DNA from 4 places in the Mesorhizobium bavaricum genome. Region 2 is predicted to be linked to each of the others. Evidence: predicted binding sites of a transcription regulator. Region 2 holds the regulator's gene; each other region holds the start of a gene.
The links. Region 2 encodes LexA, which represses DNA repair genes until DNA is damaged. Its sites were predicted from a motif close to TGTTCNNNNTGTGTTCNG; they were not measured.
Positions count from the first base shown of each region.

Region 1: AC1RZR_RS07875 (helicase-related protein) is a predicted target of LexA. The motif match lies at 6,077-6,094, and genes of this name have one in related genera.
Region 3: uvrA (excinuclease ABC subunit UvrA) is a predicted target of LexA. The motif match lies at 6,089-6,106, and genes of this name have one in related genera.
Region 4: AC1RZR_RS20530 (single-stranded DNA-binding protein) is a predicted target of LexA. The motif match lies at 903-920, and genes of this name have one in related genera.

Region 1 is NZ_CM165566.1:1,615,437-1,622,664, forward strand. Features, by position in the region: gene AC1RZR_RS07855 (amino acid ABC transporter ATP-binding protein) at 1-480, shown strand, start outside; gene AC1RZR_RS07860 (CarD family transcriptional regulator) at 567-1,148, opposite strand; gene fdxA (ferredoxin FdxA) at 1,519-1,857, opposite strand; gene AC1RZR_RS07870 (RNA-binding S4 domain-containing protein) at 2,094-2,492, opposite strand; gene AC1RZR_RS07875 (helicase-related protein) at 2,508-5,909, opposite strand; gene phbB (acetoacetyl-CoA reductase) at 6,676-7,228, opposite strand, start outside.
Region 2 is NZ_CM165566.1:4,794,742-4,801,969, forward strand. Features, by position in the region: gene AC1RZR_RS23560 (AMP-binding protein) at 1-53, shown strand, start outside; gene kynA (tryptophan 2,3-dioxygenase) at 50-886, shown strand; gene kynU (kynureninase) at 1,054-2,301, opposite strand; gene AC1RZR_RS23575 (GntR family transcriptional regulator) at 2,462-3,199, shown strand; gene AC1RZR_RS23580 (hypothetical protein) at 3,230-3,607, opposite strand; gene lexA (transcriptional repressor LexA) at 3,570-4,307, shown strand; gene AC1RZR_RS23590 (ComEC/Rec2 family competence protein) at 4,301-6,754, opposite strand; gene gltX (glutamate--tRNA ligase) at 6,856-7,228, shown strand, end outside.
Region 3 is NZ_CM165566.1:4,181,262-4,188,489, forward strand. Features, by position in the region: gene AC1RZR_RS20480 (GGDEF domain-containing protein) at 1-1,031, opposite strand, end outside; gene AC1RZR_RS20485 (DUF72 domain-containing protein) at 1,234-2,040, opposite strand; gene AC1RZR_RS20490 (GNAT family N-acetyltransferase) at 2,066-2,536, opposite strand; gene AC1RZR_RS20495 (hypothetical protein) at 2,665-2,850, shown strand; gene uvrA (excinuclease ABC subunit UvrA) at 3,018-5,939, opposite strand; gene AC1RZR_RS20505 (hypothetical protein) at 6,632-6,934, opposite strand; gene AC1RZR_RS20510 (ATP-dependent Clp protease proteolytic subunit) at 7,126-7,228, opposite strand, start outside.
Region 4 is NZ_CM165566.1:4,189,463-4,196,690, forward strand. Features, by position in the region: gene AC1RZR_RS20515 (SRPBCC family protein) at 1-45, opposite strand, end outside; gene AC1RZR_RS20520 (ArsR/SmtB family transcription factor) at 60-374, opposite strand; gene AC1RZR_RS20525 (cupin domain-containing protein) at 419-808, opposite strand; gene AC1RZR_RS20530 (single-stranded DNA-binding protein) at 1,021-1,542, shown strand; gene AC1RZR_RS20535 (DUF2306 domain-containing protein) at 1,568-1,981, shown strand; gene AC1RZR_RS20540 (OsmC family protein) at 2,031-2,456, shown strand; gene AC1RZR_RS20545 (MarC family protein) at 2,483-3,112, opposite strand; gene AC1RZR_RS20550 (VOC family protein) at 3,275-3,652, opposite strand; gene AC1RZR_RS20555 (hypothetical protein) at 3,685-4,221, opposite strand; gene AC1RZR_RS20560 (helix-turn-helix transcriptional regulator) at 4,307-5,158, shown strand; gene gyrA (DNA gyrase subunit A) at 5,493-7,228, shown strand, end outside.

The DNA of each region.
Region 1 (7,228 bases), 3.2 Mb from region 2:
ACCGCGATCGAGAATGTCATGGAGGGGCTGGTGACGGTGCTGAAATGGCCAACGGAGCGCGCACGCGAGCGGGCGCTGGCCCTGCTGGAAAAGGTCGGCATGGCGCACAAGGCCGACGCCTGGCCGGCAACCCTGTCGGGCGGCCAGCAGCAGCGCGTGGCGATCGCCCGGGCGCTTGCGCCGTCGCCGAAGGTGCTGCTCTGCGACGAGCCGACGTCAGCGCTCGATCCGGAACTGGCGCAAGAGGTGGTCGACGTGCTCGGGAAGCTGGCCAGCGAAGGGACGACCATGGTGATGGCGACGCATGATCTGCGCCTCGCCTCCAAGATCGCCCAGGAAGTGGTGTTCCTCGATGCCGGCGTCATCGTCGAGAAAGGGCCGGCCGGCGTGCTGTTCGGCAATCCGGAGCACCAGCGGACCAGGCGTTTCATCGCAACGCTGAAGCAGGAGGCGGAAAAGGAAAGTGGAGGCGACGCGTAGGCGCGGGTATCCCCCAACGTCATCTTCCCGAGAAACAAAAACCCGGCGCGAGGCCGGGTTTTTCATGACTTCAAAGGCGAAGAAACTCAGGCAGCTTCTTCCTGCTCGGCTTCCTCATTGTCGGCCTTGGCGCCGCGCTTGGGGCCCTTGTTGAGATTGACCTCGATCAGGCGCACGGCTTCGGTCTCCGACATGCGGTTGACGGCCGCGATCTCGCGGGCCATGCGGTCGAGCGCCGCCTCGTAGAGCTGGCGTTCGGAATAGGACTGCTCCGGCTGGTTGTCAGCGCGGTAGAGGTCGCGCACCACTTCCGAGATCGAGATCAGGTCGCCGGAATTGATCTTCGCATCATATTCCTGGGCGCGGCGCGACCACATGGTGCGCTTGACGCGGGCGCGGCCCTGCACGACCTTCAGCGCGCGCTCGACATAATCCTCCTCCGACAGCTTGCGCATGCCGATGGAGGTCGCCTTGGCGACCGGCACCTTCAGGCGCATCTTGTCCTTCTGGAAGTCGATGACGAACAGTTCCAGCTTGTGCCCAGCTACTTCCTGCTCGTCGATCGAGACGATCTGGCCGACGCCATGCGCCGGATAGACGATGTACTCGCCAGTCTTGAAACCGTGACGCGCAGCGGTGGACTTCTTCTGCGGGGTGATCGTTGCCATTACGCCCTGGACTCCTTGTTGTGGTACCGGCGTCCTGCCGGCCCGAACTCGCGCGATCGGGGAAACCGATCGTTAGCCGCACAACAGATGAACCCATCGGAAAAAGCCGGGACCGGCCAACCGCAATAGTGCGACCGCCTGGCCCAGATCGCTCTGGTCCGGAATGGGATTTTCACCTTTCAGTGATTTGGGGCGTCTGCGCCATAAATCGACGTTGTGTCACCGGCATGTTTGGCTGATGTAACACAAAAAGTCGGAAGAATCAAGGTTTTGCTGCGGAAGCGAAGGCCACAGCTTAGCGCCGCCTGTCAAGGCGGTTCATGCGACGGGCCTCTTACCTAGCGTAATACCGGCCTTTGCGGCCGTGTTGTCAATCGCCTTCGCCGGGCTCGGCGGAGAAGTACTTCTCGAACTTGCCGGCCTCGCCGTCGAAGGATTTGGCGTCGGCCGGAGGTTCCTTCTTGGCGGTGATGTTGGGCCATTTCTCGGCGTATTCGGTGTTGACCTGCAGCCATTTGTCGAGGCCCGGCTCGGTGTCGGGCTTGATTGCGTCGGCCGGGCATTCCGGCTCGCAGACGCCGCAGTCGATGCACTCGTCGGGATGGATGACGAGCATGTTCTCGCCTTCGTAGAAACAGTCGACCGGACAGACTTCGATGCAGTCCATGTATTTGCATTTGATGCAATTGTCGGTCACGACATAGGTCATCGGTCGGCTCCGCGAAGTCCCATTTTTGTTGGGCTTTTTCCGTGAGGTAACGCCTTTGTCCGCCGCATGCAAGGGCAGCCTTTGCGGGTGCTGCCGGCGTTCCGGAAATGGAATTCCAGACGGCAGGTCCAGCGGAAGCCTGTCACGTCCTGCAGAGTACGTTGTTTGCCGGGTTCAGCCTTTGTTTTGTGCGTGTCGTTGCCGCAAAATCACCGCGCACATTTGGGTGACCTAGGTCAGTCCTCGCCGAGCAAGCGGTCGGTCTGGCGGCGTTCCTTCTTGGTCGGGCGGCCGCTGCCGGCCTCGCGCAACGCTGGAATTGCATCAGGCGGGGCTTCGCCCTTCGGCGCGGGCGGCGGCGAGATATCCTCATACAGCGTGCGGGCTTCTTCGGCAGGGCCGCGCCGCACACCGGGGTTCAGCACCTTCCAGACGAAGATGCGCCGCTCAAGGGTAATGGTCAGCACGTCGCCAGGCTTGACCATGTCGGAGGCCTGCGCTGCTTTGTCGCGATTGATGCGCACGCGGCCGGCGACCACCAGTTTCGCCGCCAGCGAGCGCGATTTCACGGCGCGGGAGAAGAACAGCCACTTGTCGATGCGCTGGCGGTCTCGGGCAGCCGTGGGGGCAACCATCGCAGCGAGCCGGGCCTACTTCTTCAGCTGGTCGCGCAATGCGGCGAGCTTGGCGAAGGGCGAGTCCGGATCGTAGCGCACCGGGCGCTCCTCACGCGGCTTCGGCTGGAAGGCGGGCTTTGCGCCGCCCTTGGCCCGATCGGGGCCGCCCCCCTTGCCATCTGGCCTGCCACCCTTCCAATCAGGCCGGCCATCGCGGCGGTCGGGACGCTCGCCTTGCGGCCGGCCCTCACGCCTCGGTTCGCCTTCGGCCTGTGGCTTGGGCTTGAACTTCGAGCGATCGAAGCGCGGCTTGCCGGCCCCGTCGCGCCGTCCCTCGTGGGCCGGACGTTCTCCCGGCGTGGCCGCCGTCTGCGCGCCAGCGGCATCGGCCGGTGCATCGCTTCGGCCGCGAGCGGCCGGTCCGTTGCGTGGGCGATTGTTGCGGCCGTCGCGGTTGCGCGGGCGCTGCTCGAAACGGCCCTGACGCCACAACAGGATGGGTTTTGGCGCCTCGGCTTCAGGAGCGGCCTCGCCGGCGGCCGCTTCGGCCACGACAGCAGGCTGCTCTGGTGCCGCTTCCGTCGCGGGCGCGGCTTCGGAAATTGGCTCTGCAGAGGCGACCGCGACAGGCTCGGCTTCCGCCTCTGGCTCCGGAGCCAGCACGGGTTCGGCAGGCACTCCGGCGATGGCCTCCGGTGCGGCCTCTTCCGTGGCTTCTGCTGGAACTCCGGTTTGTTCTTCCGCGACAGGCTCGGCTGGCGCTTCGGTGGTGGATTCTTCAGGAATTTCAGCGACAGCTTCAGCAACGGCAGCCGGCTCCGACGCTTCGACCGCTGCCGCCGTGGCTGCGTCCGTTGCCTCGGCTTCAGCTGCCTTGGCCTGCTCTGCTCGTGCCGCCTCTTCAGCCGCCAGCTTCGCAGCCGCCGCTTCGCGCGCGGCATTGTCCTGCGCTTCGAGCCGCGCCTTGACCTCGACCGCCGGCTTCGGCTCGGCACGGTAGCCGAGACCTTTCAGGATCTCTTCCATGTCGTCGGCGGTGGCGCCAAGGATCGACATCATCGGCGGCGTCACCATGAAGGACTGGCCGTCATAGGCGCCATCCGGCCGTTGGCCGAGGCCAGGCTTCCAGTTGGTCGCCGGACGGATCAGATCCGCCAGCCGCTCCAGAATGTCGATGCGCACGGCGCGGCGGCCGAGATTGCGGTAGCCAGCAAGCTTGTAGAAGCTCTTGTCGAAGGTCGGATCGATGACCACTGAGGTGCGGCCAGAGGCGAGCGCATGGACCACGTCGCCAAAGCCGGGCTTGTCCTTGCCGTCGTTCTTCAGCGCCCACAGCAAGGTCACCAATCCGGCGGGCGCAGGCTTGATCAGCGCCGGCACGAAGACATGGTAGGCGCCGAAGCGCACACCGAGCCGGCGAAGCGCGGCGCGGCCTTCCTGGTCGAGCGACTTCATCTCCTCGGCGATGTCGCGACGGTTGATGAGGCCGAAATTCTCGACCAGCTGGAAGGCGATGCCGCGGCCGATGCCGGCAATCTGGTGGGCGTTTTTCAGGTCGACAAGCGGCTTCAGCAGCAACTCGATCTGGAAATTGACGAAACGTTCGGCACGCGCCGCGACCTTGTCGCGCGCCGGGCCGGTCAGTTGTTCGTCGGCCAGCAGCACCAGGCGTGGCTTCAGCGCGTCTTCCCCAGCGACCAGCGTGCCGATCGGGGCGCCGATCCAGCGCAGCGTGCCGTCCGAGCCGAGCGCGATGTCGCCATTAGCGCAGGCGCCGAAGCGTTCGGCACGCGCCTCGAATTCGGCTGCCAGCGCCTTCTGGGCGGCGGTGCGCACGGCCTTGGCGTCTTCGCCGCCGGCGGTCTGGTCAGCGGTGAAGCGGAACCCTTGCAACTCGCCGACATGATGGCCTTCGACAAGGACGGTTCCGGTGGGACTAATTTCGGCTTCAGGCATGGTATTTTCTCTAAGGCGCCGCATGAGGACGGAAGTCCTGCGGTCTACGAAGCGTTTCGTCAACCGCTCATGCAGCGCATCCGACAATCTGTCTTCGATTTCGCGCGTCTTTTCCTGCCAGTGTGCCTGATCGGCCAGCCAGCCGGGCCGGTTAGACACGAATGTCCAGGTGCGGATCTGGGCAATGCGATGCGAGAGCGTGTCGATGTCGCCCTCGGTGGTGTCGGCACGGCGCACCTGCTCGGCCATGTAGTTTTCGTCGACATGGCCGTGCCGGGCGAGGTCGGTATAGATCGAAGCAATGAGGTCGGCATGCTGGGCCGGCGCGATCTTGCGGTAGTCGGGCAAGGCACAGGCTTCCCACAGCAGCGCAACGCGTTTGGCATCGGTGGCAAGTGCGCGGATGTCCTCGTCGCGCGACAGGTGCTCGAGTGCCTGCGCATCGACGGCAGGCAATGCCCGCGTCAGCCCCTCGACCGGGGCGTTGGTCTCGATCGAGCGCTTCAGCGCGTCGAGGCTGGCGAAATCGAAATGCGCGGTGCGCCACTGCAGCACCTTCACCGGATCGAAGTCATGCCCTTCGATCTTCTTGATCAGCTCTTCGTCCAGCGGGTCGACCTGGCCAGTGACACCAAAGGTGCCGTCGCGCAGATGCCGGCCGGCGCGGCCGGCGATCTGGCCGAGCTCGGCCGCCGTCAGGTTGCGGTACTGATAGCCATCGAACTTGCGGTTCTGGGCGAAGGCGACGTGATCGAGATCGAGATTGAGCCCCATGCCGATGGCGTCGGTGGCAATGAGATAGTCGACATCGCCGGCCTGGAACAGCGCCACCTGCGCGTTGCGGGTGCGCGGCGAGAGCGCGCCGAGCACGACGGCGGCACCACCCTGCTGACGGCGGATCAGCTCGGCGATGGCATAGACCTCGTCGGCGGAGAAGGCGACAATCGCCGTGCGCCGCGGCAGCCGCGTCAGCTTCTTGGAACCGGCATAGGCAAGATGCGACAGCCTTGGCCGCGTCACCACCGAAACACCCTTCAGCAGGCGCTGCAAGATGCCGTGCATGGTGGCCGCACCAAGCAGCAGCGTTTCCTGGCGGCCGCGCAGGTGCAGGATGCGGTCGGTGAAGATGTGGCCGCGCTCGAGGTCGCCGGCAAGCTGCACCTCGTCGATGGCGACGAAGGCGGCATCGGTCTCGCGCGGCATGGCCTCGACGGTGCAGACCGAATATTTGGCGCCGGCCGGCTGGATCTTTTCCTCGCCGGTGATGAGCGCCACCTTGTGCGCGCCGACCTTCTCGCAGACGCGGCTATACACCTCGCGCGCGAGCAGCCTGAGCGGCAGGCCGATGATACCGCTGTCGTGCGCCACCATGCGCTCGATGGCGAGATGGGTCTTGCCGGTGTTGGTCGGCCCAAGCACGGCGGTCACGTCGCGGCCCGACAGGATCAGCGGCTCGGTGTGTTTCGGCTGAATGTTCATCGACCTGGAAATAAGGCTTTCTGGCCTCTCGTTGTCGGGAGCGTGCCTTAAGTGGCGCGCATGACAGGCGACACATAAGGATTTCGAGCGCGAAGCGAAAGCGGAATGTTCCACCGGCGGCTCGAAGTCGACTGTGTCACGCTCCAGATCGGTTGCGGATTAACAGTTGGAACGAGTCTGGAACGAATAGGCGACGAATCAGTGACTCGACCAGATTCAGCTTTTGTTCACGGCTACATGTGGATTTTTCGACCCCGAGTCTCACCACATGCTGAATCATGGAACTGGCCCGTTTCATGCAGGGCGAGCTTTGTCGTTAACCTTTGCCGGCGAACAACTATAGCCGCTTGGTGCGCCTCACCCAAGGTTATGAAATTGTTGATCTTTCCTAATCCGTGTTAAGGTTTTGGCAGGCGATTCCGGCTGCCATCGTTAACGTTCCGCTCAAAGCCGGAACGAATCGGCGACGAATCAGCGATGCCCGAATATTCCCGTTTCGTTCACCCCAATATCTTGTGTTGTGAACAGCTTATCCACCGAGAATCCACAGGTTGTGATGGGTGTATCGCACAGGCCAGCCGACGGCTGTTAACCTCTGCGCGCTGGATTGTGGCAGGGACCGGCCGGGCGCGTCGAAAGTACAAAGCCGCCAACGAAAAACGGACCGGTTTCCCGGCCCGTCGATCTTGCTGCCCAGAGCGACGCGTCTCTTTTATCTTGACGCAATTCCGGACGGAAACCGCTCCACACTTTTCCTGGAATTGCCTCAGGCGAAATATTGACCGCCATTGGCCGTGATGGTCGAGCCGGTGATGAAGCCGGCATCTTCGGACGCGAGGAAGACGACGCAGCGCGCGATCTCTTCCGGTTCGCCGAGGCGGCCGACGGGAATCTGCGGGATGATGCGCTCGTTGAGCACCTTCTCGTCGATCGCCTTGACCATTTCGGTGGCGATGTAGCCGGGGCAGATGACGTTGACGGTGATGCCGGCGCGGGCACCTTCCTGGGCAAGGGCCTTCGAAAAGCCGATGTCGCCGGCCTTGGCGGCGGAATAGTTGACCTGTCCGGCCTGGCCCTTCTGGCCGTTGATCGAGGAGATGGTGATGACGCGGCCGAACTTGCGGTCGCGCATGCCGCTCCACAGCGGATGCGTCATGTTGAAGACGCCCGACAAATTGGTGTCGATGACCTCTTTCCACTGCTCGCGCGTGATTTTGTGGAACATGGCGTCGCGGGTGATGCCGGCATTGTTGACCAGCACCGAGACCGGACCGAGGTCGGCCTCGACCTGCTTGATGCCCGCGGCGCAGCCATCGTAG
Region 2 (7,228 bases):
CGCAGACCGGCAAGATCCAGCGCTTCCGGCTGCGCACGGAGAAAATCAATTGAGCGAACCATACGATCCGGCTTCCGAAGGCGCACAGATGTCGTTCAAGGAGCGCATGTCCTACAGCGACTATCTGCACCTGGAGAAAGTGCTGGAGGCACAGACGCCGCTGTCGTCGGCGCATGATGAGATGCTGTTCATCATCCAGCACCAGACCTCCGAGCTCTGGATGAAGCTCGCGCTGCACGAGATCGGTGCTGCGATCCGCTCCATCCGCGGCGACCGCCTCGAACCGAGCTTCAAGATGCTGTCGCGCGTCGCCCGCATTTTCGAGCAGTTGAACAACGCCTGGGACGTGCTGCGGACGATGACGCCCAGCGAATACACCGAGTTCCGCGACGCGCTCGGCCAATCCTCGGGTTTCCAGTCCTGGCAGTATCGCGCCATCGAGTTCATGGCCGGCAACCGCAACCTCGCCATGCTCGGCCCGCACAAGCACCGGCCGGATCTCAGCGGGAAGCTTGAGGCTATTCTGGCCGAGCCGTCGCTCTACGACGAAGCGCTTCTGCTGCTGGCGCGCAACGGATTCGACATCGGCGCCGACGCCAGGCGCACCGACTGGCGTGAGACGCGAACCGAGAATGAAGAGGTCCTGGTCGCCTGGCAGACAGTCTACCGCGACCCGCAGCGCTACTGGATGTTCTATGAACTGGCCGAGAAGCTGGTCGACTTCGAGGATTACTTCCGCCGCTGGCGCTTCAACCACGTCACCACGGTCGAGCGCATCATCGGCCTGAAGCGCGGTACCGGAGGCACGTCGGGTGCTTCCTACTTGAAGAAGATGCTCGAGGTCGTCCTGTTTCCGGAGCTCTGGACGGTCCGCACCCGACTCTGACCATCGTGCGCACTTTTATGCATCAAGCAGTAATGAGAGTCAGGTCAGGCCGAGCCGAAAACGGTGGCTTTCGAGAACCGGAGCGGAACGGACATTCGGGTCCATGAGCACCGGAAGCGCGGAAAGCCGTCGTATGCAGGCCGGTATCACCTGAATATCAACACACCTCAAGTGACTGCAGTCTTGACCGCGAACCGCGCGTCCCGCCAGGCGCCGGTGCGCAGGATGTCCTCCAGCACCTCGACCGCCTGCCAGACATCCCTGTAGCCGACATAGAGCGGCGTGAAGCCGAAGCGGATCGTCGACGGCGCGCGGAAATCGCCGATCACGCCGCGCTCGATCAAGGCCCGCATCACCTGGTAGCCATGCGGGTGGATGAACGAAACCTGGCTGCCGCGCTCTTCTCCGTTGCGCGGGCTTTCGAGTTCGAGGCGATAGGCGCCGCATTTCGCTTCGACGAGTTGGATGAACAGGTCGGTCAGTGCGATGCTTTTCTTGCGTACCGCCGCCATGTCGACATCGTTCCAGAGGTCGAGCGCGCCCTTGAGCACCCGCATCGATAACACCGGCTGCGTGCCGCACAGGAAGCGGCGGATGCCGGTGCCGGCCGCATAGGCCTGTTCGAAGGCGAACGGCCGCGCATGCCCCCACCAGCCGCTGAGCGGCTGATAGACATCTCCGTGGTGGCGCCTTGCGGCATAGATGAAGGCCGGTGAGCCCGGGCCGCCATTGAGGTACTTGTAGGTGCAGCCAATGGCGAAATCGGCATTAGCCCCGTCAAGCTCGACCGGCAGCGCACCGGCGGTGTGGCAGAGGTCCCAGACAATCAGCGCACCGGCCTGATGAGCCCTGCGCGTCAAGGCTGCCATGTCGCGCAACTGACCGGACTTGTAGTTGACGTGGTTGACCAGGATAACGGCGACGCGTTCATCGATGAGCTCCTCGATAGCAGGCGCGTCGACGCCCTCAAGCCGCAACACGGTACCTGGCCGCGTCGAGGCAACGCCTTCGGCCATATAGAGGTCGGTTGGAAAACTGTCGCCCTCGGCGACGATGACCGACCGGTCAGGCCGCATTGCAAGTGCCGCATGCAGCACCTTGTAGATGTTGATCGAGGTCGTGTCGCAGACCACCGTCTGGCCGGCCGCGGCACCGATCAGGCGTCCGAGCTGGTCGCCGAGCTCGACCGGCATGTCGAACCAGCCGGCGGTGTTCCAGGCACGGATGAGATCCTGCGCCCATTCCTGCGTCGCGGCCTTCTGGATCTCTTCGAAGACGGCGGGTGAAGCCGCGCCAAGCGAATTGCCGTCGAGGTAGATGACCCCTTCCGGCAAGACGAAACGATCGCGCATGGCACGCAGCGGATCCGCGGCATCCATCGCCTCGATTGCAGCGAGATCGAGAGTGGCATTCATGATCGACTATCCCCGCGCATGAGCGTACTCGGATGAGCATCAGGTGAAACCGTTAGCCGATCATGGGCAGTCTCCTAGGCGCTGTCAAACGTTATATATAATTTACGGAACGAGAGGTTTTCATATATAATCGTCGCCCAGGCAGTACGGATGGACGGCGATGCTGGATGACGAGCACTTCTCGAAAACGGAAGCAGCTTACAGGCTGCTGCGTCGCGATATCCTCACGACCCGCCTGAAGCCCGGCGCGCCGCTCAAGCTCAGCGCGTTGCGGAGCAGCTACGGCATTGGCTGGACCCCGTTGCGCGAGGCGCTGTCGCGGTTGGAGGCCGAGCGCCTGGTGACCGCCATCAGCAATCGTGGCTTTGCCGTCGCACCAGTCTCGCGCGTCGAGCTGGAAGATCTGTCACGCGCGAGGCTCGTGGTCGAACTGCCGCTGCTCCAGGAATCGATCGAGAAAGGCGGCCGTGAATGGGAGGATGCCGTTGTCGCGGCCCATTACCGGCTGTCGCGCTGCAAGACAGCGGTCGACGACCCGTCCGACGGCGTGGTGGACGAATGGGACGAAAAGCACGAGGCTTTCCACGCGGCACTGCTCGGCGCGGCAGCATCCCCATGGCTGCTGACCTTCCATTCCACGATCGCGGATCAACTGCGTCGCCATCACCGGTTTCTAGGCCTTGCACCAACCCTGCGAGCGGTCGCTGGCCTGCAGCATGGTTATGAGGAGGCCGTGGCGGCGTTGCGCCAGGCTGTCGCGATCGAACATCACACCGCGCTCATGGAAGCGGCGTTGGATCGCAACATCGAGCGCGCGAAAACCCTGATGATCGCCCACATCGGCTACACGTTGCATGTCTATGTCCATGCTGGCGACGGCAGCACGAACAAGCGGTAATGCAACAGGAACAGGCTAAAGCCGACTTGGTCAATTTCTCCGGCGAAGTTGGCATTTTGGCTTCGTTTCGTTCACGGCAGGCCAACCATCGGTGACGTGACCAAAGCCCTCTCGTTGAGCTTCATCTGTAACGGATGCCAAGCCCGACACAGGGTGGGCCAAAGCCATTAACCATAACATTTTCAATCGAACCAAGGCTGTGGCGGTTGCAGGCAAGCGTGGAACGCCGCACGCTACCGCGCGGCAAATGATTTCAGCCGTCTTAACAAATTCATTAAACTTTAAACGGTTGCGGAACACAACTGGAACAGATAGTGTTTGTTCTGGGTTTGTTTTTCCGATTCCGATTTCAGGTAACCTGGGGGCTGCCATGCTGACGCGCAAACAACATGAACTGCTGATGTTCATCCATGAACGCCTCAAGGAAAGCGGCATTCCGCCATCCTTCGACGAGATGAAGGAAGCGCTCGACCTCGCCTCCAAATCCGGCATCCACCGGCTGATCACGGCGCTGGAGGAGCGCGGCTTCATTCGCCGGCTGCCCAACCGGGCGCGCGCTCTGGAAGTGCTGCGGCTGCCGGACTCGATCGCGCCTGGCCTCAACGCGGCAAAAAAGTTCTCACCAAGCGTCATCCAGGGCAGCCTCGGTCAAGGCGGCCTTGGCCGGCAAATCAAACCGTCGCCTTCGCGGATGCCTTCTGCCGGCAATGACGACGACGTCGTCTCCGCCGTGTCGATCCCGGTGATGGGCCGCATCGCCGCCGGCGTGCCGATCGACGCCATCCAGCACCAGACGCATTCGATCTCGGTGCCGCCGGACATGATCATGGGCGGCGAGCACTACGCCTTGGAGGTCAAGGGCGATTCGATGATCGAGGCCGGCATCTTCGACGGCGACACGGTCATCATCCGTAACGCCGATACAGCCAGCCCGGGCGAGATCATCGTGGCGCTGGTGGATGAAGAGGAAGCGACGCTGAAGCGGTTCCGCCGCAAGGGCGCCTCGATAGCCCTCGAAGCCGCCAACCCGGCCTATGAAACCCGCATTTTCGGACCGGACAGGGTCAAGGTGCAAGGCAAGCTCGTCGGCCTGATCAGGCGCTACTGAGCAGGGCTTGCAGCCGGCTTTTCGGGTTTGCGATAGGGTGGAAGGCCCCTCGCCTCGCGCGAGAATTTGCGTTGCGTGTGCCAGGGCCGGTATGGCCTGTCCACCGCGAAGCTGACCGTTGCCGGCGTCGTCGCAGACTCCCGATCGAAGAAGACGGCGGCGCTGCCTTTGCGAGCCAGTTGTCGCTTGGTGATGACAAGCACCAGCGGATTGTGACAGGGGTCATAGGCCGTGGCGTCATTGATGACGATCAGGTCTGCGAAGCCGCAGGCCTTCCAGGCGTCCTTCCCGTCTTCGACATGCGCGATGATCACACCGGACGGATGCTTGGCGAGACAAACGCCTGACGTGCAGTAGAAAGGCGCGCCCGGCGGCAGTTCAGCGGCATCCGCTATGTCGAACTGCCCCTCTCCTTTGCTGAACACCTCCGGCACGATGATGGTTTCCGATGTCAGCGCGCGTTTCCAGTTGTCGACCGTGAATTCGTTCGGACGGGCGCGGCTGACGGCCAGCTCGCCGCCCCCGATCGGCAACGCAACCAGCCTGGCGTCCTCCGAGATCAGCACGTCCGGTGGGCGCGTATTCGAGACGGTCAACAGGCCGGCAAGCGCAAAGGGAAGGGCTGCGAGCCGCAGCCATGTCGTCGCCATCGTCGCAATGACCAAGGCAATCGCCACCAGCAGGACAGACTGCTGCGAAATCAACCCGACGGCGTCGACCGGCGAGCGCTCGGAAATCCATCCGGACATGGCGATCATCGCCGTCAGGCCCTTGCCCATCACATAAAGAAAGGGGCCGTCGGCACCGAATGGCATCGCCAGAGCACTGAGGACGGCGAAGGGCATGACTACAAGTGACACGATCGGCATGATGGCCAGATTGGCGAACAGGCTGAGCGGCGACACCCGCTGAAAATGCCAGATGGCAAACAGTGCAGTCGCGCCGCCGGCGATGATGGAGGTCATCGCAAGGCCGCCAGCCGCCAGCAGGAATTTTTGCGTGAGAAACCCAGGCAGCGATCGCCGTGGCGGCGGAGGTCTCGTCTTTCCCGCTCGATGATCCGACCACCCGGCATAGGCGCCGACAAGCGCAGCCGTCGCCGCGAACGACATCTGGAAGCTCGGGCCGGCCACTTCGTGCGGCGACACCACAATGACGGCGATCGCCGAGATCGCCAGATTGCGCATGGTCAGCGCCGCCCGATCGAACAGCACGGCAATCAGCATCACGGCCAGCATGATGAAGCTGCGCTCGGCGGCAACGACGACGCCAGAGATGATCAGGTAGGCGGCGATCGAGAAAAGTGCCGCGGCGGCCGCGTATTTCTTCACCGGTCGACGCGCGGAAAAGTCCGGAAACAGGGCGAAGGCGCCACGCAGCAAGCCCATGATTGTGCCGGCGACCAGCGCCATGTGCAGTCCGGAAATGGAGATGATGTGGTAAATGCCGGTCCTCCGCATCGCTTCGTTGATGTCATCGGGAATGCCGGCGCGCACGCCGACGATCAGCGCCGCGGCAATCTCGCCCTCGGCGCCACCGACACTGCCCCTGATATGGTCGGCGATGGCTTCGCGGGCATTTTCTATCCCCGAGGAAAGGCGGGCCGACAGCGGCATCTCGTTGCCATCGGTGGCGGCCATCTTTGGATTGCCGAGAAAGAACCCGCTGCCGCCGATGCCGGCGAAGTAGCTGTCGAAGGAGAAATCGTAGCTGCCCGGCCGTACCGGGCCTGTCGGCGGCAACAGCTTGGCGTAGCCGGCGATGAGGGAGCCGGCGGTCATCTCTGCCGGGATCTTTCGCGCCGAAAGCCGAACCCGCTCCGGCGCATAGCGCAACTTCGGCCGGGCGGTCGATGTCACATCGATGGTGAGCCGAATGCGGCCGCTCTCCATCCGGTCGAGCGAGACCACCCGCCCCGTCAGTTGAGTCGAGATTTCCGAACCCAGAATCTGCGTTCCCGCCCGCCATGTCTCGACCTTTGCGGCGAGCAAGCCCAGCGCACACAACAATGCTGCCATGAGGCACAGATGGGTTTTCGGCCAGGAACGCGAGACAAGCGCACAGAACGCCGTCAGTGCAACGACCGCGACAGGCTTTGGAAAGTCAGGCTCCGCCGCCAGCGAAAAATAGCCGATCGCGCCGATTGCCAGGCAGACCGGCACCAGCAGAAAGGCCACGCCTCGGTCGAGCTCCAGGCCCGCTGCCGTGGCCAGGCTGTGTCGCAGGCGAGGCAGTGATATCGGACCGATTTGCCGGCGCACGCGCACGATCCTGCCGACTTCGGCAACGACCGGGATATCGGCTTGCAATGGCAGGTTGCCGGTGCCCGGCACGAGAGGTGATGGCGGCGGCAACGAAGCCGGCTGCGGCGGCGCAAACAGCGACCGTTCGCTGACGCCGATAGCAGCGTCCTCGCCCTGATTCGAGCCCCGGCCTGGTCCAGCCATCGGGTCTGCCCCTTGCGCCCTCGACACCCTATGCTACATGAACGCCGACCGCGCGAAAGTCCGCGCAACCGCACCCGCTTAAGATGGTTTCCGAGAGTTCCATGTCCGACAAGGTCGTCACCCGTTTTGCCCCCTCGCCCACCGGCTACCTGCACATCGGCGGGGCACGCACGGCGCTGTTCAACTGGCTGTATGCAAAGCACACCGATGGCACGATGCTGCTGCGCATCGAGGACACCGATCGTGAGCGTTCGACCGATGCTGCCACCGCGGCCATTCTCGACGGGCTTTCCTGGCTCGGGTTGACCTGGGACGGCGAGCCGGTGTCACAGTTCGAGCGTGCGCCGCGCCACCGTGAGGTGGCGGAGGAGCTCGTGCGCATGGGCAAGGCCTACTACTGCTACGCGACGCCGGCCGAGTTGGAGGCGATGCGTGAGGCAGCACGGGCCAAGGGGCTGCCGCCCCGCTATGACG
Region 3 (7,228 bases), 610 kb from region 2:
CCGAAAGCAAATCCGGCACTGACCGTGCATGTCAGGGAGCCGGTCTCGGTTTCGATGCGGCACGCGGCGAAGGCAGCCCGTATGGCCTCGGCGGTGGCCTCAACCGTTTCCGGCAAGGTCCGCTTCAGCACCAGTGCGAATTCCTCGCCGCCCATACGTGCGGCGACGTCGGCCGGGCGAAGATTGCCGGCGAGTTCCCTGGCGAATACCCTCAGCACCTCGTCGCCAGCGGCGTGGCCGAATTCGTCGTTGATGGCCTTGAAGCCGTCGAGGTCGAAGACGACAACAGCGGTGAAAGCGCCGACCGGTGCATTGCCATGCATGTCGAACAGGGCGCGGCGGTTGAGCAGGCCGGTCAAGGGATCGGTCAGGGCGTTGTGGCGGTGATGCCTGGCCAGACGCCCCTGATTGAGCGCCAGTGACAGCGCTCCGATGCCGGTCATGCTGGCGATGACGATGATGAGGCTCAACTCCTCGGCCCAATTGCTTGGCGCATGCCCAAGGATCAGCTTTCCGTCCCAGGCGAGAACCATGGCGCAGAGAGCGAAGGACGTGGCCGTGGCCGAATAGAGTGCGGTGATGCCTATTGTGAGCGCTGGGGCTTCGTTGCGGCCCTTCCAGTATTCGAGCGCCGTTGCGAACAGAAGCAAGGCGGCAAACAGGTTCTCGAACATGAAGCCGAGACCGTCATAGCCAAGCGCCATGGGAGGCAGTGCAACGGCCAGCGAAATGCTGCCGCACATCGTTCTCGGGATCGGCGAACCGCCGGTCCTGAACTGGTAGGCAGCGCCCAGCATGGCCGAAAAACCAAGCAGGAGCAGGGCAAGCGTCGCGGTACCAAGCAGACGCCCGGGCATGTCGATATAGGCGTCATAGGCAAAAATGTCGCCGACCACCAACAGCAGGCTGATCGCCCATGTCAGCAGGAATTTCTCCGAGCGAGCGGTCAGCCACATCCCAAACAGTGTCAGGCCCAGGCAGGTGGCGGAAAAACCGACAGCCAGCAGAAGTGAAGTGTAGTCGAGCGACATGCCCCTCGTTCCTTGCCGGCGGCGATCCCAGCTCTGCGGCTTGGCCAGGCTGAATTCATGCAGCAAGGAGGTATCGATAAGGTTACGACGGCGCCGAAATTGCCACGATTGGTCACTTTGCTACGCTCAATTGGACACTTTGCTACGCTCAAAACGCGTATGAGACGTGCCTGGCGTGTGAAACGTCTTGTGCTGGCGCTTCTCAGTCGGCCACTCGCTTCATCAGCGCCATGGCTCCGAATGGCGCGCGCACCTTGCCCTCGGTGATGAAGTAGACGAACACGTCGCGTGGCTGGACCGGTGCGTCCGTCTTGGGGTCCGCGCGCCGCAGGTCGACCGGTTGCTTGCCCTCCGCCCAGGTCCTGGCGCGCGCGGCCCATTCGTCGAGGCCCTTGGGCGTGTAGCAGTCGGCATTGTCGTCGCTGCCAGTCTGCAGCCGCGCATAGATGAAATCGCCGGTGACGTCGGCGATATCAGGATATTTTGCATGGTCGGCATAGACGATTGCCACCTTGTATTTGCGGACCAGCGCGACGAATTCCGGCACGATGAAACTGTCGTTGCGCACCTCGACCGCGTGGCGCAGGGCAACGCCGTCCTGCTTTTCCGGCAGCAATTTCAGAAAGGCTTCGAAATCGTCCGGATCGAACTTTTTCGTCGGTGCGAACTGCCACAGGATCGGACCGAGCTTTTCACCGAGTGCGGCCACGCCGGAGCCGAGGAAACGCACCATCGATTCGCCGGCCTCGCCGAGCACGCGCCGGTTAGTGACGAAGCGGTTGCCCTTCAGCGCGTAGACGAAACCATCCGGTGCTTCGCTCGCCCATTTGACGAAGGTCGGCTCCTTAAAGCTCGAATAATAGGTGCCGTTGACCTCGATGCTCGGCACCTGCCGGCTGGCGTATTGCAGTTGCTTGGCCTTGGAGAGCTTTTCGGGATAGAAGGACGAATCCCAGGGCTCGAACGTCCAGCCGCCCATGCCGGAGCGGATTGTTCCCGATTTGCTCATAGTCATCCCTCCCAAGTTCAGAAAATCAGGCCGTCGTGATCTCAGCCACTGGCTTGGCCATGTCGACGACCGTCCATCCCGGCCGATAGGGATTGGGCCGGCGGCCCGTTTCCCGAAAACCATAGGCCGTGTAGAGCACAATGTTCCGCTCCATCCGGGCGTTGGTGTAGAGCCGCACCTCGGGCAGGCCCCACAGCCGCGTCTGTTCATCGGCGTGTCTGAGCAGGACGATGCCGAAGCCCTTGCCCTGAAATTCTGGCGCGACAGCGACGGAGAAGATCATCGCATGGTCGTCATGCCGCTCGATGACGATCAGCCCGGCTAACTTACTGTCGCTCTCCAGCAGCCAGACCTCGCCGCGTTCGACCCTCGGCGCGTAATCCTCCGTGACCGGAATCGGCGGTGCGCCGAACAGTGCGGTATAGGTCGCATAGGCGGCTTCCGTCAGCGAAGCGATTGCGGCGAGATTTTTTGGGCTGGCGGCTCTGAGGTTCATGGCACCTTTCCTGACCCCATAGCGGCACGGAGTCGAAACGACCCGATGATCCGTCGCCAAACAAATACATGTCTTCGAACGACTATCGTGCTGGCGACAACCATCGGTGGGAGGGGCCGTCGCGTGACTTGCAGATCACCAGAGGTTCCATATTTGTTGAGCCAGTTTCGGAAAGCTGTCGCAGCGATCGCCTGATCAAGAACGATGATCATCAACCAGATTTTGCTCGTGCCAACCTTTCTGCCATCCCAACGCACTATGGCTTCACGCCAATTTTTGCGCAGGTAGCCGAAAACGAGTTCTGGATCGTCTGAATAGAATCGAAAGACATCATTGGCCATGGCGTTCGGCTCTCATAGTGAGGCTTTTCCAATGCGTGCAAACACAATCAGTCCTGCGCGCATGTCCACCTCCATCAGACGATTGATGGTGTTGGCCACGCCAAAACGGCTCTGGACCGTGACGAGACCAGCTCTAGCCATCACTCCGCCGCTTCGCGCTTGCCTCCGGGGCGCCGCTCCAGCAACTCCTTGAGGAACTGGCCCGTATAGCTGCGCTTCTCGCGCACGATGGCTTCCGGTGTGCCGGAGGCGACCAGTTCGCCGCCGCCGTCGCCGCCTTCGGGGCCGAGATCGAGCACCCAGTCGGCGGTCTTGATCACCTCGAGATTGTGCTCGATGACCACCACCGTGTTGCCCTGGTCGACCAGTTCATGCAGCACTTCCAGCAGCTTGGCGACGTCGTGGAAGTGTAGGCCGGTTGTCGGCTCGTCGAGGATGTAGAGCGTCTTGCCGGTCGCCTTGCGCGACAGTTCCTTGGCCAGCTTGATGCGCTGCGCCTCGCCGCCCGACAGCGTCGTCGCCTGCTGGCCGATGTGGATGTAGCCGAGGCCGACCTGCTTCAGCGTGTCGAGCTTGTCGCGCACGCCGGGCACGGCAGCGAAGAAATCGACGCCTTCCTCGACTGTCATGTCGAGCACGTCGGCGATCGACTTGCCCTTGAACAGCACGTCGAGCGTCTCGCGGTTGTAGCGCTTGCCGTGGCAGACATCGCAGGTGACGTAGACGTCGGGCAAGAAGTGCATCTCGATCTTGATGACGCCGTCGCCCTGGCAGGCTTCGCAGCGGCCGCCCTTGACGTTGAAGGAGAAGCGGCCGGGCTGGTAACCGCGTGCCTTGGCCTCGGGGAGCCCGGCGAACCAGTCGCGGATCGGTGTGAAGGCGCCGGTGTAGGTGGCCGGGTTCGAACGCGGGGTCCTGCCGATCGGCGACTGGTCGATGTCGATGACCTTGTCGAGGAATTCGAGACCCTCGATGCGGTCGTGGTCGGCCGGATGCTCGCGCGAACCCATGATGCGGCGCGACGCCGCCTTGAACAGCGTCTCGATCAGGAAGGTCGACTTGCCGCCGCCCGACACGCCGGTTACGGCGGTGAAGGTGCCGAGCGGGATTTCGGCAGTGACGTTCTTCAGATTGTTGCCGCGCGCGCCGACGATCTTCAGCCGCCGGTTCTTCTTCGGCTCGCGCCGCACGCCGGGTGTCGCCACTTCGAGCGCGCCCGAAAGATATTTGCCGGTGATCGAATTGGGATTGGCCATCACCTGCTGTGGCGTGCCCTGGGCGATGATCTCGCCGCCATGGATGCCGGCGGCCGGACCCATGTCGACGACATAGTCGGCATGCAGGATGGCGTCTTCGTCATGCTCGACCACAATCACCGTGTTGCCGATGTCGCGCAGGTGCTTCAACGTGTCGAGCAGGCGTGCATTGTCGCGCTGATGCAGGCCGATCGACGGTTCGTCCAGCACGTAGAGCACGCCGGTGAGGCCGGAGCCGATCTGCGAGGCCAGCCGAATGCGCTGGCTCTCGCCGCCCGACAGCGTGCCGGAATTGCGCGACAGCGTCAGGTAGTCGAGCCCGACATCGTTTAGGAAGCGCAGCCGCTCGCGGATTTCCTTGAGCACGCGCACGGCGATCTCGTTCTGCTTGTCGTTGAGCGACGCCGGCAGGTCGGTGAACCACTGGTCGGCCTTGCGGATGGAAAGCTCGGTGACTTCGCCGATGTGCCTGCCCGCGATTTTCACGGCCAGCGACTCGGGCTTCAGCCGATAGCCCTTGCAGACCGGGCATGGCGTGGCCGACATGAAGCGCTCGATCTCCTCGCGCATCCAGGCGGATTCGGTCTCTTTCCAGCGGCGCTCGAGATTGGGGATGACGCCTTCAAAGGTCTTGGTCGTCTTGTAGGAGCGCAACCCGTCATCATACTGGAACGTGATCTCACGCTCGCCGGTGCCGCGCAGGATGGCTTCCTTTGCCTCTTCGGCCAGATCCTTGAATTTGTCGCCGAGCTTGAAGCCATAGGCCCTGCCCAGCGCTTCCAGCGTCTGCGCGTAGTAGGGCGAGGTCGACTTCGCCCACGGGCTGACGGCGCCGTCGCGAAGCGAGACGTTTTCGTCCGGCACGATCAAATTGCCGTCGATGGCGCGCTGGCTGCCGAGACCGTCGCAGGTCGGGCAGGCGCCAAACGGGTTGTTGAACGAGAACAGCCTTGGCTCGATCTCGGGAATGGTGAAGCCCGAGACCGGGCACGCGAATTTTTCCGAGAACAGGATGCGCTCATGCGTCTCGTTCTTCGACTTGTTGACCGAGTCCTCGCCGGTCTGGCTGGCGTCGAGCGGCTTGTCGGCGAATTCGGCGACCGCCAGCCCGTCAGCCAGTTTCAGCGCGGTCTCGATGGAGTCGGCAAGCCGGGTGGCGAGATCGCCGCGCACGACGATGCGGTCGACAACGACGTCGAGGTCATGCTTGTACTTCTTGTCCAGCGCCGGCACGTCGGCGATTTCATAGAAGACGCCGTCGACCTTGACGCGCTGAAAGCCCTTCTTCTGCAGCTCCAGCAATTCCTTGCGGTATTCGCCTTTGCGGCCGCGCACCATCGGCGCGAGGATGAACAGGCGGGTGCCTTCTTCGACCGCCAGCACACGGTCAACCATTTGGCTGACCGTCTGGCTTTCAATCGGCAGGCCGGTGGCCGGCGAATAGGGGATACCGACGCGCGCGAACAGAAGCCGCATGTAGTCGTAGATCTCGGTGACGGTGCCGACCGTCGAACGCGGGTTCTTCGAGGTCGTCTTCTGCTCGATCGAGATGGCAGGCGACAGACCGTCGATCTGGTCGACGTCCGGCTTCTGCATCATTTCGAGGAATTGCCGCGCATAGGCAGACAGGCTTTCGACGTAGCGGCGCTGGCCTTCGGCATAGATGGTGTCGAAGGCAAGTGACGATTTGCCGGAACCAGACAGGCCGGTCATGACGATCAGGCTGTCACGCGGCAGGTCGAGATCGACATTCTTCAGATTGTGTTCGCGCGCCCCGCGAATGGAAAGATATTTATGGTCGGCCATCGCCGGTCGCCGCCTCAGAATCTGGAATTGCCTGGAATGGCGGGTTTTCCCGGCCATCCCCTATGTAGGTATTATTGCCGCCACGTCGAGAGACGCCACAATTCCCGACAAAAGCGTTTAACCGTCTTTCGCGTGAACGGGCAAGCGGAAAGAACAAAGGCCGAACACGCTCCTGACAAAGCTGTGCAAGAACTGACGTGGACGTAACCTCCCTGCGATCACATTTTTCGGTAACCGGCTATTGATGGTTGACGCCACCGACTCACGGGCGCAGTCTCCGGGCGTCAAACGAAGCCGGCCGTCTTTCGATGGCCTCGCCGCCAGAGGCGGCCTGCGAGACGCCGCAGGCATTCGCGATTTGTGCTTCGGGACGACACGTCGCAACGGACAAGGGAGTGGAGCCATGACGCCACCGGATCGTCCCCTCGGGTTCCAGTTGTCACTGGAGCCGCGGCAGGCATAAGTGCCAGGGTTCAGCGTTTTCGCCACCCGGCAAACCGTGACCTGCCATATCCCACAAAAATCAGAGACTGCTAGTCGGATCGTCGGCTGACGCCGCGGTGCATCCGAAATCAAACGCCGGCAGTACACTCCCGGCAAAATTGGATTTGAGATCCAAAAAAGCCCCGTCCGTTTGCGCAAAGCACGGCGGGGCTGTTTTTGTGTGCGGCGCGGTACGCCGCCACTCGGTATCAATTGCGTGGCGGCTTGATTGCGCCGGCGCCGACATCAACGGTGATGCTGCCGGAAATCCTGACATCCGTGTTGCCGATCTTGAACTGGCCGTTCCCCTTGCTGGGGAATGCGTCGTCGGGTTCGGGCTCGGGAGCCGGCCTGGCGATGCGATAGTCCCCGGTCACGCCAGGCAGGGCGCCTTTCTGCGCCGGCGGCGAACTGTCGCCGGCAAAGGCCGTGCCGTCCATAAGGCCGGCAACAGCGACCACGACAACGGCGATCCTGCGGTGCAATGTTCTGGACGAATGCGTGTCGGTCATCGCTCAATCATAGTGACGTGCCGCCAAAGGGACCAGACCGGCATCGTCAAATCTTCGACAGCCGGCAGGAATCAGATCTCGCCTAAAGCGCATCACGATTGATCGGTTTCAGGCGATGCGCATTCGGCGTCTGTTTTTACGCATGTCGTTCGCCCAAAACCCAGACCACTTTTGGGCGACATGCATTGGCCTCACGCGGCCCGTTTGCGCGTATCGAAAACGTGGTCGACAATGCCCCAGGCCTGGGCCTCGCGGGCCGTCATGAAGTGGTCGCGGTCCAATGTGCGTTCGACC
Region 4 (7,228 bases), 610 kb from region 2:
CGCATCAGGTGCTACCTCGGAGTCCGCGTGGCTTTGGTCTGTCATTGATCCCATGTTCTTCATTGATCCATGTCCTTCAAAACCGCCTTCAGCCTTTCGATGCGCTCCGGCCAGAAGGTCCGGTAGCGTTCGATCCAGGAAAGCAAGGGGGCAAGCCCTTGCGGATCGGCGCGGTAATAGGCGTTGCGGCCGGCCCGCCGCTCGACCACCAGGCCGGCGCCGCGCAGCACGGCCAGATGCTGCGAAACGGCCGGCTGCGACACCGTCATGCCGCTGCGCAGTTCCGAGACGCTCATCTCGCCAGCGGCGAGTTGCTCAAAGACGGCTCGGCGCGTTGGGTCGGCAAGGGCGCGGAAAATCTCTGCTTCGATCATGCAAAAGCATAAGTCGATACTTATTGATTTGGCAAGCACTGTTTTTACGAGATTGTCGGAAGCCAGCGCCTCACTACCCCGGCAGGCCCATCAAACGTCGCCTCGAAGATTGGCGACGCAAGCACGGCGTGGATGTGAAGCGTTCCGGTGCCGACGTTCTTGAACCCGTGTTTCCTGTTCGCGGGAACGACAAGCGACTGGCCTGATGTCAGGACGTTGTGCTCATCGTCGATCCACATCTCCGCCTTGCCGGCGATAACGGTCAGCACTTCTTCGACCGGATGCCAATGCGTTGGAGCGCCGAGCATGGGTTCGACCCACTGCTCAAATATGCAAAGTTGCGATGCACCATTGATGGCCGACACATGCATACGCGTCTCCACACCTGCTCGCCATTGCTCGCGCTGCTGGTCCTTATGTGCGACGGACTTCATTTGATCGCGCCCGACCCATTCCCGATTTCATGGAAATTTCGGACCGGAACACTACATCTTGCTGACAAACATTGACAGAACGACGCCTGCATCATAGAACGAAAAGGGAACAAAAACCTTGTGGGAAAAGGCAGCCATAGCAGGCGGCGATTGTCCGCAGCCTGTAAGGTGCTGCGACAAAAATTTGTTTCGGATGAGCGCGGAGAAGTATCATGGCGGGTAGCGTCAACAAGGTCATTCTGGTCGGCAACCTCGGTGCGGACCCCGAAATCCGTCGCCTGAACTCGGGCGAGCCGGTCGTCAACATCCGCATTGCGACGTCGGAAAGCTGGCGCGATAAGAATTCCGGCGAGCGCAAGGAAAAGACCGAGTGGCACAACGTCGTCATCTTCAACGACCAGCTCGCCAAGGTGGCCGAGCAGTATCTGAAGAAGGGGATGAAGGTCTATGTCGAAGGCCAGTTGCAGACGCGCAAATGGCAGGACCAGACCGGTAACGACAAGTATACGACGGAGGTCGTGCTGCAGAAATTCCGCGGCGAGCTGCAGATGCTCGATGCGCGCGGACAGGGCGAGGGCGGTCAGGTCGGCGGCTATGCCGGTGGCGGCAGCAGCCGCGGTTCCGATTTCGGCCAGTCCAGCCCGAGCGAAGGCTTCAATCGTGGCGGCGGCGGTGCCAAGAGCGGCGGTGGCGGCGGTTCGTCGCGCGAGCTGGACGACGAAATCCCGTTCTGAGGACAATCAACCCGGAGAGGCGGCAATGTCGCTGCAACCGCTGCTTGCCGCACCCTCACCAATCCCCTGGCATGCCTTTGCGGCCTTCGCAGCACTGGCGATAGGCGTCACGCAGCTGGCACTGCCGAAGGGAACGTCACGCCATCGCATCGCGGGCTATGTCTGGGCTGCGCTGATGCTGGTGATCGCCGTCTCGAGTTTCTGGATTCATGACATCCGCCTCATCGGCCCTTTCAGTCCGATCCATCTCCTGTCGATCCTGGTGCTGGTCACCGTGCCGCTGGCGGTGTGGCACGCCCGCAATCACCGCGTCGCCAAGCATCGCAAGTCGATGATTGCGCTGTATGTCTTTGCATTGGTCGGCGCCGGCATCTTAACGCTGTTGCCGGGCAGGGTCATGCATGACGTCGTCTTTGGCGTCGCCCGAGCCGGACCATGATCCTGTTTGATTCTTGAGGCGGATGACCTCAAGTGGAGGGAAATCTCAGGTGAAAGCACGCGTTAAGTGGGTCGAAGAGCGCACCTTCGTCGGCGAATCCGGTAGCGGCCACAAGGTGGTGCTCGGAACCGCGCTCGGACCGGAAGGCAAGACACCAGGCCCAAGCCCGATGGAACTGGTGCTGATCGGCACCGGCGGCTGTTCGGCCTATGATGTCGTCCATATTCTCGAGAAGGGCCGCGAGGCGGTCGAGGACTGCGTTGTCGAGCTCGACGCCGATCGGGCCGAAACCGAGCCCAGGGTTTTCACGCGCATCCACATGCATTTCGTCGTCAAGGGCCGGTCGCTCTCCAATGACAAGGTCAAAAGGGCGATCGACCTTTCGATCGAAAAATATTGTTCCGCCTCCGCGATGCTGGCCAAAACCGCCACGATTACCCACGATTTCGAGGTCATTGATACGGCGGCGAAGTAGGGCCGGCTTCGGCGGCTCGCTGCGCGTCAACCCGCCATCAGCGCCTTGATACCGTCGGCGACGAACTGCACGGCGAGTGCTGCCAGGATGACGCCGAGCAGCCGGGTCAGGATCGAACGGCCGGTCTGGCCGAGGATGCGATCGATGCGTTCCGACAGTACGAACACCAGATAAGTGATGGCGAGGCAGACGAAGATGATGCCGACCAGCGCCGCTTGCGCGGCAAAGCCCTGAAACGAACCAGAGAGCAGCACCGTCGCCGAAATGGCGCCGGGGCCGGCGATCAGCGGGATCGCCAGGGGGAAAGCGGCGATGTTGTGGATCATGTCCTTGGTGATGGCGACGTCGCCGATCTTCTCCTTGCGATCCTGCCGGCGCTCGAACACCATTTCAAAGGCGATGAAGAACAGTAGGAAGCCACCGGCGACGCGGAAAGCCGGCAGCGTGATGCCGAACACCGACAGGATCGAGGCGCCGGCAACGGCAAACAGCGCCATGACCAGGAAACCGATAATCGAGGCGCGGACGGAAACCTGCTGGCGCTCCTCGCGATTCATGCCACGTGTCACGGCGAGGAACAGCGGGGCCAGCCCAGGCGGATCGATGGTCACGAGAATGGTGACGAAGGCGTTGAACAGGCTGTCGAAGCTCGGCATCTCTGACCCCTCCCGCCGGGCCGTGCCCGCACAAGGATATTGGTAGAGCAAAGGTCGGTCGGTGGGAACAGTCGGAGGGATGAAACCGGGGACTTCGGCAACCTTTGTCTTGACGCCATTCCCTAAGGAGAAGCGCTGCGCGCTTTTCCTGGGAAAACTGCTTTAGCCGGCAGCGCCGCAATAGGCCTCGATGCGATAGCCGTCCGGATCGACGACAAAGGCGGCATAGTAGTTTTCGCCATAGTCGGCGCGCAGGCCCGGTGGGCCATTGTCACTGCCGCCTTCACGCAAGGCGCTGGCATGAAAGGCGTCGACACTGGCCCGCGTCGGTGCTGCGAAGCAGAAATGCAGGCCGGATTCTTCCTCTGGTGGCACAGGCCGCGCGGCTTCGTTGACCCATAGCGCGACGCCTTGCACGCCATAACCCAACGAGCCTGGCGACTGGCTGAGGCAGGTGTAGCCGAGCGGCTTCAGCGCAGCATCGTAGAAGCGCTTGGAAGCAGCGGCGTCGCGAACGCCGATCGAGACATGATCGAACATGTGTTTCTCCATTGTTGCAATGTCTTATGACGTCAGGTTGTAGCCATTCGGCGCGCCAGGAATTCGACTTCCAGGCGCCATGTCGCGCCATTGTCGTGGGAGCGCTCGCCGAGCCAGCGGAAGCTGTCCTTTGTGATGCGGGAAAAACTCCAGCGCACCGAAGAGCCGGTGCCATCGGCGCCCACTTGCACGATGGTGTCGCCCTCGGCGCGACCGAGCTGGCGGCTGTAATACTGGTTGCGCGGGTCGCTCCAGAAGATGTGCCAGGCATCCGCGGCGGGGTCATAGAGGCGCAACGTCGTGCCGTAGAACGTCCATTTGCTTAGGGAAGGCGAGGGGCCGGCGTCGCGTGCGGGCAGGATCCACACATCCTGGATCGCCCGGCCTTCCAGCACCCAGCCGAAATGCACCTCGCCACGCCCGGTCAGCACCGTGCCATCCTCAAGATGGCGCGAGGCGTCAAACGTCCAGGCGCCGACGAAGCGGCCGTAAAGGTCCAGTTTCTCGGCAAGTCCGTCGACTGGTCCGGGACTGTGCAAGGCTTCGGCAAACGAGGATTGTTCGTACATGGTTACGGTCTCTTCCTGTCAGGAGACCGGGAGGAGTAGGCCGTGATGGGGTTCTGGGCTTGGGAAAAATTGCTATATTTCGATCATGACAGCGACCACGCATAGTCTCGCATCCGGGGCCGGCTGGCACGTGGCGGATGTGATCTGCACGGCCAGCGCCGGTGACCGGCCGTTCGAGGAAGCACATCAGGATTTCTGTGTCGCCGCGGTCACCAGCGGCACGTTCCGATATCGCGCCCAGCAAGGCACGGCGATGCTGGCGCCTGGCGCGCTCCTGCTCGGCAACCCCGGCACGTGCTACGAATGCGGGCACGAGCACGGCAGCGGCGACCGTTGCCTCTCGTTCCATTTCGGGCCGGCTTACATGGAACGCATCGTGGCTGGTGTGCCGGGCGCCAGGAAGCTGGCCTTCAAGGTGCCGCGCCTGCCGCCATTGCCGGCCTTGGCGTGCTTGCTCGCCGAGGCCGAAACCGCTCGCGAGATGGCCGACATCGACGCCTTCGAGGAACTCGGGCTGCGCATTGCGGGTGCGGTGGCAACAGCCTCTGGCTCCACACCTGTCAGATGCGCGCCAAGCCGTCGCGATCAGAAACGGGTTGCCGAGGCAGTGCGGCGGATCGAAGTCGATGCCGACGGACCGATTTCGCTTTCGGCGCTTGCCGATGAGACGGCGACCAGCCCCTATCATTTCCTGCGCATTTTCCGGCAGGTCGCGGGCATGACGCCCTACCAGTTCCTGCTCAAGACCCGGCTGCACCGGGCGGCGGTGCGGCTGCGCATGTCAGACGATGCGGTCTCGGCGATCGCCTACGACGCCGGCTTCAACGATTTGTCGACGTTCAATCGTCGATTTCGGCGCGTCATGGGTGAGACGCCGGGCCAGTATCGCTCCCGCCGAGCGGGCGCACGCCAAAGCTCGCAGCACAAGCTGCGTTGAGATTCGCCATCGGTTTGGGAATGGCGATCGCAGCCAGTGTCCCGCCCGCGATCAGATCGCCATTGAGACCCCGGGGCCGCCAACCGCTCAGTGCTCGCAAAGGCAGCCACGAGGTCCAATTAGTCGCGCTCTTGGCTTTCGCTTGGGGAAAACGGCCCATTTCAGGCTTTTGCCCTGTGGCGGCGAAAACCGCCTTGGCCATATCGTCGCAATCTGTGGTATCCATTTGAAATTACCATCAAAATTGACACTGGAAAAGTGCTGCGGACGTTGGAGTTTCGGGCTTGCTTCCTATATAAGCAGCAAGTGATTCCTGATTAGATTGTGATCCGATTTGACCGACCAAAAGACACCGCGCGGCGCCGACGGCGGCCCCTCCGGCATCGAGCCGATATCCATCGTCGAGGAGATGCAGCGCTCCTATCTCGATTACGCCATGAGCGTGATCGTCAGCCGCGCGCTGCCGGATGTGCGCGACGGCCTGAAGCCAGTGCATCGCCGCATTCTCTTCGCCTCGCATGAGAGCGGTTACCACTGGAACCGCAAATATGTGAAATCGGCACGCCCGGTCGCCGACGTGATGGGTAAATATCATCCGCATGGCGACGCCTCCATCTATGACGCGTTGGTTCGCATGGCGCAGGACTGGTCGCTGCGCGTACCGCTGATCGACGGGCAAGGCAATTTCGGCTCCATCGACGGCGATCCGCCGGCGGCGATGCGCTATACGGAATCGCGGCTGACCAAGGTCGCGCACGAGCTGCTGGAGGACATCGACAAGGACACCGTCGATTTCCAGGACACCTATGACGCGTCCGGCAGCGAACCCAAGGTTCTGCCGGCACGCTTCCCCAATCTGCTGGTCAACGGCTCCGGCGGCATCGCCGTCGGCATGGCGACCAACATCCCACCGCACAATCTCGGCGAAGTCTGCAACGGCGCGATTGCCATCATCGACAATCCGGCGATCGACCTGCCGGCGCTGATGGAGATCATTCCGGGCCCGGATTTCCCGACCGGCGGCATCGTGCTTGGCCGTTCAGGCATCTACAGCGCCTATTCGACCGGTCGCGGCTCCATCGTCATGCGCGGCAAAGTCAACATCGAGGCGCGCGGCAACGACCGTGAATCGATCATCATCACCGAGGTTCCCTACCAGGTGAACAAGTCGTCGATGATCGAGAAGATGGCCGAACTGGTGCGCGACAAGCGCATCGAGGGCATTTCCGACATCCGCGACGAGAGCGATCGCCAGGGTTACCGCGTCGTCATCGAACTCAAGCGCGACGCCGTCGCCGACGTCATCCTCAACCAGCTTTACCGCTTCACGCCGCTGCAGACCTCCTTCGGCGCCAATATGGTGGCGCTGAACGGCGGCAAGCCGGAACTGCTGACGCTGACCGACATGCTGCGGGCGTTCGTCGCTTTCCGCGAGGAAGTGATCACAAGGCGGACGAAATTCCTGCTGCGCAAGGCGCGCGACCGCGCCCATGTCCTGGTCGGTCTCGCCATCGCCGTCGCCAACATCGATGAAGTGATCAAGCTCATCCGCACCGCGCCGGATCCGCAGACGGCGCGCGAGCAGTTGATGGAGCGGCGCTGGCCGTCCGGAGATGTCGAATCGCTGATCCTTCTGATCGACGATCCGCGCCATCGCATCAATGAAGACGGCACCTACAATCTGTCCGAGGAGCAGGCGCGCGCCATCCTCGAACTGCGCCTGCAGCGGCTGACCGCACTTGGTCGCGACGAGATCGCCGACGAGTTGAACACGATCGGCGCCGAAATCATTGATTATCTGGACATTTTGTCGTCCCGCGCGCGCGTTCAGCAGATCGTCAAGGACGAACTCGCCGCCGTGCGCGACGAGTTCGGCACGCCACGCCGCACCGAGCTCACCGACGGTGGCGCGGACATGGAAGACGAGGACCTGATCCAGCGCGAGGACATGGTCGTGACGGTGAGCCATTCCGGCTACATCAAGCGCGTGCCGCTGTCGCTCTACCGGGCGCAACGCCGCGGCGGCAAGGGCCGCTCCGGCATGTCGACCAAGGAAGAGGATTTCGTCAC